DNA from 2 places in the Lysinibacillus sp. FSL L8-0312 genome. Region 2 is predicted to be linked to the other one. Evidence: a T-box and tRNA genes for the amino acid it is inferred to sense, from the RefSeq annotation. Region 2 holds a T-box; the other holds one or more tRNA genes.
What was found. A T-box is a leader RNA that pairs with one kind of tRNA and senses whether it is charged. The one in region 2 lies ahead of tyrS (tyrosine--tRNA ligase), so its partner is inferred to be a tRNA-Tyr.
Positions count from the first base shown of each region.

Region 1 (3,860 bases), 950 kb from region 2:
GACTTTATAAACAACGTACCACACGAGCAGTACATCAATGAAGTTAATAACAATATTCACAGGTGTTAAATCCGTGAAATGTTCGATAATTTGCACGTGGCATCCCCCACTTTTCATTGCGAATCCATACACATTCAAGTATATCACATTCTTAACAAATGTAACTTTTTTCAAATAAAAAGTCTACTCATAAGAGTAGACCTTTCAGCCTCTCACGTGCACTATTTTTTAGGACGTATAGAGTGTTATTTAGTTTCATCTTTTTCCTCAAATGTCATGGCCGTTTTTACAGAATTTTTAATCGTATACCATAACCATTCAAATACTTCGTCAATTTCCTCAATTTTGCCTGAAACTACCGCTGAAGACGCCATATATTGACCGTTAATTACTGTGACATTGCCATCAACTTCACCTTCAACAACCAAATCACCATTTTTAACAACAATATCGCCCTTCACTACTTCTCCTTCAGGTACAATCACCGTTTGACCATCAACAACTAAGTTCGGTTGTTTGGTCACTGAAAAATGCTGGTCATCCATAAAGCTACCCATCAATGTAGCACTCATGAATAAGCAAAATACTGCTGCTGCCACAAAGAACGGATGCCGGCGTATCCATTTTTGTATACCTACTCGACTTTTTGGTTTTGGTAAACGAGCCATCACTGCTGCTTCAAAATCCGGAGGCGCTGTAATATGGGAAGCACTCTTCACAAAGGCGATTGTTTCACTCAATTCTTGCATCAACTGTTTACAATCATTACATGTATGCAAGTGTTGTTTCAACTCTTGCTCATGCTCACGACTAATGTCACCGTCTAAATAATCATGCATATAGTCTATAATATGCTCTGGACAAGTATTCATGACGCTCCCCCTCCTACAGATTGTTTAATTGCTTACGTAATGCCTCACGTCCGCGGTGAATCCTCGTTTTCACCGTTCCAAGCGGCATATCTAAAATCTCGCTAATCTCTTGTAACGATAACTCTTCTATATATTTCAATACTATAACCGAACGGTATTTATCCGGCAATCGTCCAATTTCATATTGAATGCGATCTTGCAGCTCCATTTGCTCTAACTGCTCCTCTGGTAGCTGGTCGTCTGCTGCGATTTGCGAATACATATCAAGCCCTTCTGTACCAGCTACTTCTGCATCTAAATAATAATCCGGTTTCTTTTTGCGAATACGATCAATGCAGAGGTTTGTCGCTATGCGATAAAGCCACGTCGAAAACTTTCTTTTCTGATCAAAAGTATGCAAATTCATATAAGCACGCACAAAAGCTTCTTGAGCAATGTCTTCAGACTCTTGTTTGTTGCCTAACATTCGATAGCATACTTGGTACAGTTTGTGCTGATAGAGACTCACAATATCGGCAAATGCGTTTTGATCGCCTTTAAGCACTTGTTTTATTCTCTTGTTTACTAACGCATCCATTGTGTTGACTTCTCCACCTTTACAACTGTCTTATACTATACGACCCATCGATAAGAAAAGTTTCGTTTTAATTCAATTATAACAAAAGATTTTTATGCAATGTGGCAACAGGCAATTTTTTGTCAAATTTTCTTTAAACTAGTGTCTCTCCGAATAAAGATCCCATTAATGCAACAGCCACATTTGCTGTTGTATTCTTCTCATCTAAAATTGGGTTTACTTCTACAAACTCTGCTGATGTTAGCATCCCTGATTCTTGTAACATTTCCATTGCTAAATGACTTTCTCGATACGTAATTCCTCCAGGAACGGGTGTACCAACTCCTGGCGTGTAAAGCGGATCTAAGCCATCTAAATCAAGTGATAGATGTAATCCATCAACATTACGTTCTTTCAAGTAAGCAAGTGCATCTTCCATGACACGCGTCATACCAAGTCGATCAATCTCGTGCATTGTATATACTTTAATCCCTTGTTGACGAATTAACTCACGCTCACCAGGATCTACTGAACGAGCTCCGATAATAATAACGTTCTCTGGTTTAATTTTCGGTGCATAATTACGAATTTGCACTAATCGCTCATGACCTAGTCCAATACTAACTGCTAATGGCATCCCATGGATGTTGCCAGATGGTGTTGTTTCAGGTGTATTTAAATCTGCATGAGCATCATACCAAATAACGCCAAGATTTTTATAATGCTCACCTAATCCAGCTAGTGTGCCAATAGCAATACTATGGTCTCCGCCAAATACAAGTGGGAACTTATTTTGTTCTATTACTTCATGCACGCTATTAGCTAAAGCCGTGCTAACATCTACAACTTCCTCTAAATTCAGTAATTTCTCATCGACAGGTGCGTCTGCAAGTTTTTGACTGACACGAATATCCCCTTGGTCTTGTACTTCATGTCCAATAGCCTCCAAACGTTCCACAACGCCTGCATAGCGAATTGCACTTGGCCCCATATCTACACCACGACGTGTTTGTCCATAATCTGTTGGTACTCCAATAATAGAAATATTAAGTTTATTCATGTTTTTATACCCCCTAAAAGTTATAATATTATTGTAAAGCCTAGATACCACTTGGCTCAACTAGACAAAAAATTGCATATTTATTCAATTTTTGATAACATAAAAAAATCTCCTACTGTTTTCAGTAAGAGATTAGTTATCTATAGTTATTATAACACTTTTGAATATACTTTATTCTAAAAAAGTGAGCCATGAAGGACTCGAACCTTCGACCCTCTGATTAAAAGTCAGATGCTCTACCAACTGAGCTAATGGCTCGTAAAAAAGAAAAATGGCTGGGGTACTAGGATTCGAACCTAGGCATGACGGAATCAAAATCCGTTGCCTTACCGCTTGGCTATACCCCAATCATTTATAAAACTGGTGGAGGGGGACGGATTCGAACCGCCGAACCCTAAGGAGCGGATTTACAGTCCGCCGCGTTTAGCCACTTCGCTACCCCTCCGAAATAACACAATAATGGTGGAGGATGACGGGCTCGAACCGCCGACCCTCTGCTTGTAAGGCAGATGCTCTCCCAGCTGAGCTAATCCTCCATAGAAACAGGTGTTATATCACAGTTTATTTTTCTTTATAAAGCCTATGTTTTAAATGGTGACCCCTACGGGATTCGAACCCGTGTTACCGCCGTGAAAGGGCGGTGTCTTAACCACTTGACCAAGGGGCCAGTATCACGTCTCAAACAAGACAAGATTTATAATAACATCATTTCTTAATAGTTGCAATACTTTTTTATAACTTTTTTTATGTATAACAGCTTCTTAAAAATGGGCAAAAAAATGGCTCCGAAGGCAGGACTCGAACCTGCGACAACCTGATTAACAGTCAGGTGCTACTACCAACTGAGCTACTTCGGAACGATACTATTCACTTCGGGTTTAAACAACCTCTTAAGTACATTTATTATTATAGCAAGCATTATAAATTATGCAACATATTTTATGAAAATTTTTATATTTTTTGTCGAAGTAGGTTTAAAAATTAATCCAAAAGCATAATAGTTCTCTATTAAATCTAATATTTCTATTTTGCGTGCTAAATATTCTTGCTGTATATTATTGCAATTGTTAAAATAAAAATAGTTTTAAGAATTTTCTATCAAATTTCCTGGGGGAGGAATATTCGGATGGTAACAAATGATTTAATTGCACCTGAATTTTATAATATCACAGAGGAATTAGAAAAGTTTTCACAAGATAGTGATCGCCAAGCAATACGCTGGTTAAATACGCAACAAGAGAGACGAACAGTTTCCTATGTAGAGCTTGTCCAAAAAATGAATCAATACGCAAATGCTTTTACAGAGACAGGACTTCGAAAGGGAGATCGCGTTCTAGTTATTATTCCTCGCCTACCAGAAGCCTATTTTGTT
Region 1 covers NZ_JBBOOV010000001.1:2,987,524-2,991,383, forward strand. The annotation lists gene cdaA (diadenylate cyclase CdaA) at 1-96, opposite strand, end outside; gene MHI22_RS15075 (anti-sigma factor family protein) at 246-872, opposite strand; gene sigW (RNA polymerase sigma factor SigW) at 886-1,449, opposite strand; gene rocF (arginase) at 1,583-2,488, opposite strand; tRNA gene MHI22_RS15090 (tRNA-Lys) at 2,674-2,746, opposite strand; tRNA gene MHI22_RS15095 (tRNA-Gln) at 2,761-2,835, opposite strand; tRNA gene MHI22_RS15100 (tRNA-Tyr) at 2,850-2,933, opposite strand; tRNA gene MHI22_RS15105 (tRNA-Val) at 2,949-3,024, opposite strand; tRNA gene MHI22_RS15110 (tRNA-Glu) at 3,081-3,155, opposite strand; tRNA gene MHI22_RS15115 (tRNA-Asn) at 3,269-3,345, opposite strand; gene mbcS (acyl-CoA synthetase MbcS) at 3,615-3,860, shown strand, end outside.
Region 1: it has a tRNA-Tyr gene. The T-box ahead of tyrS (tyrosine--tRNA ligase) is inferred to sense a tRNA for this amino acid. The anticodon was not compared.

Region 2 (3,860 bases):
TCTTTTGCTAGTTTCTCTGCAATAATTTCTTTTGCACGAGCTTCAAGCTCATATGTTAGCCATGGGTAACGATCCTCCGCACGCATTTCTGGTCCGCGGAAATCTGCCGCTATATCATAATCTAAAGCTTCTTTGTATTGCGCGTCGTCAATATAACCAGCTTCTTTCATACGATATAGTACCGTTTTCATACGATCAATACCCGGCTTTAAAGCTTCTTCACTTTTCAGTTCACCTGTATTCGTAAAAGGTGTGTAGGCAAATGGTGCCTGTGGAATACCAGCTATGTAAGCAGCTTGTGGAAGAGATAATTCTTTAGCTTTCACACCAAAAATCCCTTCAGCGGCTGTTTCAACACCAGCAATATTTCGACCTGAAGAGTTACGACCGTACGGAATAATATTTAAGTAAGCCTCTAATATTTCTTCCTTCGTCATAAAATGTTCTAAACGCATTGCCAGTAAGATTTCCTTAGCTTTACGTTCATAGGATACTTCGTTTGTTAGTACTTGGTTTTTAATAAGCTGTTGAGTAAGGGTAGATCCACCTGTTTGCGTAGCAGAGTTAGTGACATCTTGTAATAAACCACGAACAACCGCCTTTGGTACTATGCCGTTATGATCGCGGAAATATTCGTCTTCTGTTGCTAGAACAGCATTCACAACATCTGGTGCTACATTGCTAAGTGATGTTTCACGGCGATCCAAATCTGTCCGTAACTTCCCAATATAAATATCGTTGGCAAAATAAATTTCACTGGTTTCTTCATAACTAAAAATTTGATTGCGCAACTCTTCTTTTGAGCGTAATGGCTCTTCTTTTACGAGAGAAGCGAAATACCCAGCTCCAACTGATCCGACAAATACAGTGCCCACCAATGCAAAGACTAAAAATAGTAAAAATAAGTTCCAGGTAACACTACCTGAAATACGTAATTTCTTCATCCATTTTTGTTCAAGTAATTCATCGATCTTCGCATTGATTTTTTCAATCCAATCTTTCAATGTATCGACCTCCTAAAATCTTGTCTATTATAGCACATAATGTTTTAGCTCGAACATAGTTATTGACTTTGAAATAGATTCGTATAGAATTATGTTTATAGTTTTCTAGTGATGAAAAGTTTGCAGTAGTATCTATATTCCCTGTTTAGAGAGCCAGTGGTTGGTGAAAACTGGTCATAGTGTAGAGACGAATTACGTGCTTGGAGCTTAGACGTGCGCGCCTGCGATAAAGGCGGTTGAATGAAGTGGAAGATGGATGACATCTTCAAGCCGGGTGGTACCGCGTTAGTTTGTAACTTAACGTCCCTGCATGCAATTATTTGCGTGTAGGGACTTTTTTATTTAAATAAGCCCATACACGTAACGCATTTCAACCATTTTTAGGAGGAATTAATATGACAAACGAATTATTACAAGATTTAGAATGGCGTGGTTTGCTATACCAACAAACAGATGCGGAAGGTATGGCAAAATTATTAGATAATCAATCGGTATCTTTATACTGTGGTGTCGATCCAACAGCAGACTCCATGCATATAGGACATATTGTTCCATTGTTAACACTTCGTCGATTCCAAAAAGCTGGTCACCGTCCAATTTTACTTGTTGGTGGTGCAACAGGGATGATAGGTGATCCATCTGGTCGTTCAGAAGAGCGCCAATTACAAACAGTAGAGCAAATCGATAAAAATGTCCAAGGAATCCGTAGCCAATTAGAACGTATTTTTGATTTTGCAGAAGATGGCAACGGTGCACAGCTTGTGAACAACCGCGACTGGATTGGCAATATCAATACAATTGAATTTTTACGTGATTACGGTAAATTAATTAACGTAAACTACATGTTAGCAAAGGATACGATTGCTTCTCGTCTAGACACAGGGATTTCGTTTACAGAGTTTGCATACACGTTAATCCAAGGTATTGATTACAATCATTTATACAATCACTACAATTGTCGTATACAAGTAGGTGGCTCTGACCAATGGGGTAATATTACAACAGGCTTAGAAGTTATTCGTAAAACACATGAGGAAGAAACGAAAGCATTCGGGATTACGATTCCTTTAGTAACGAAAGCAGACGGCACAAAATTCGGTAAAACAGCAGGTGGTGCTGTATGGTTAGATAGTAAGAAAACATCTCCATATGAGTTCTACCAATTCTGGATCAATGCTGCTGATGCAGATGTGATCAAATACTTAAAAATCTTTACGTTCCTTTCTCGTGAAGAAATTGAAGCATTAGCAGTCTCTGTAGAAGAAGAACCACATTTACGTAAGGCTCAAAAAGCACTTGCAGAAGAAATGACTCGTTTAATTCATGGTCAAGAGGCATTAGAGCAAGCCATTCGTATTACAGCAGCTTTATTCTCAGGGGATTTAAAAGCACTTTCAGCTGAAGAAATGAAGGATGCATTTAAAGATGTTCCTTCTATTGAAATGGCTAAAGAGGCCAAAAATATTGTAGACCTTCTTGTGGAAGCAGGGATCTCATCCTCAAAACGTCAAGCCCGTGAGGACGTATCGAATGGTGCGATTAGTGTAAATGGTGAGAAGGTGACGGACTTAGAATATGTATTCGATGCCAAGGACCGTTTAGAGGATGCATTCAGCATTGTGCGTCGTGGGAAGAAAAAATATCATATGGTGAAGTTCGTTTAATTTCTATAAATGAAAAAGCAACATCCTCTTGTTTTGGGGGATATTGCTTTTTTTCATTTATAAGAAACTTGGAGGTTTTATCTGTTTATATTCTTTAGGATGCAATAGGTTCGCAAGCTTTATGGCACCTTCGATCAGCCGTGGAGAGGGGCGGCAATACAGCCATTCTTCCATTACGTGAAGCTGTTTCATTTGAACGGCATGTAGCTCTTTAGCATGTGGACGTTTTAATAAATTAGCAGGCTGTATACGCTCAAATGCTACACCTACCCAAGCCATCATAATGTAGTCGGGCTTTCGCTCAACGACATCTGCCCAATCCGTTTGAACACTGGCAAGATCTACATCTTGAAATAAATTAACCCCACCTGCAATAGTACTAATTTCCGTAAGCCAGTTTATTTTTCCTGGTGTAAAAATAGGATTGGGCCACCATTCCCAATAAAGAGTAGGTTTCTTTTGGATAGTCTGTGCAATGGAACGCATCTTTTTGATAGAATCCATGTATTGTTCGGCGATGGCCTGTGCATGTTTTTCCACATGACAAGCTCTTCCAAGTGTCAGAAGGTCCTGGGCAATCTCCTCTAGTGAGTTTGCATTAAAAATGATGTGGGGAATATTTCTTTCTTTCAATGCTTCAATATTTCTTTCCATCCCAGGCACACTTAAGGAAGCTAGGACAAGATCAGGCTGTAATGCCTCTAGTGCATCCATATTAATCGATAAATCTGGTCCAAGCTGTGGTAAATCTTTAACCGTAGCTGGCCAATCAGAAAAATCATCGACACCAACGAGCTGGTCTGTCAGCCCTAAATAAGCGACTAATTCTGTATTGCTAGGACAAATTGAAATTAAACGCATATCGTTTTTCTCCTATTCTTTTTAAGAAAAGTATAGCGAGAGTTTCTAGTATAGACAATGTATGTATACTGAACCTATAAAAAAGTGGAGAAAACAAGCGTTTTCTCCATCTATTGTCATGGTAGGCTTATATGAATTCCTCGATTAAGAAAGGACAACCGCTTCGAGTGACTCCTCTTTTTTCGCAAGAGGCCCCATTGCATTAGTAATGATTTGTTTAATATCCTCTAGTGTTGCTTTACGAGGGTTAGTCTCAGCACAAACATCCAACATTGCATTTTTCGCTAAGATTTCGATATCCTCATCTTTTGCACCCAATGCACGGAAGCCG
Region 2 covers NZ_JBBOOV010000001.1:2,036,619-2,040,478, reverse strand. The annotation lists gene MHI22_RS10245 (transglycosylase domain-containing protein) at 1-1,004, opposite strand, end outside; T-box leader at 1,107-1,315, shown strand; gene tyrS (tyrosine--tRNA ligase) at 1,400-2,668, shown strand; gene MHI22_RS10235 (cobalamin-binding protein) at 2,726-3,529, opposite strand; gene MHI22_RS10230 (iron-containing alcohol dehydrogenase) at 3,674-3,860, opposite strand, start outside.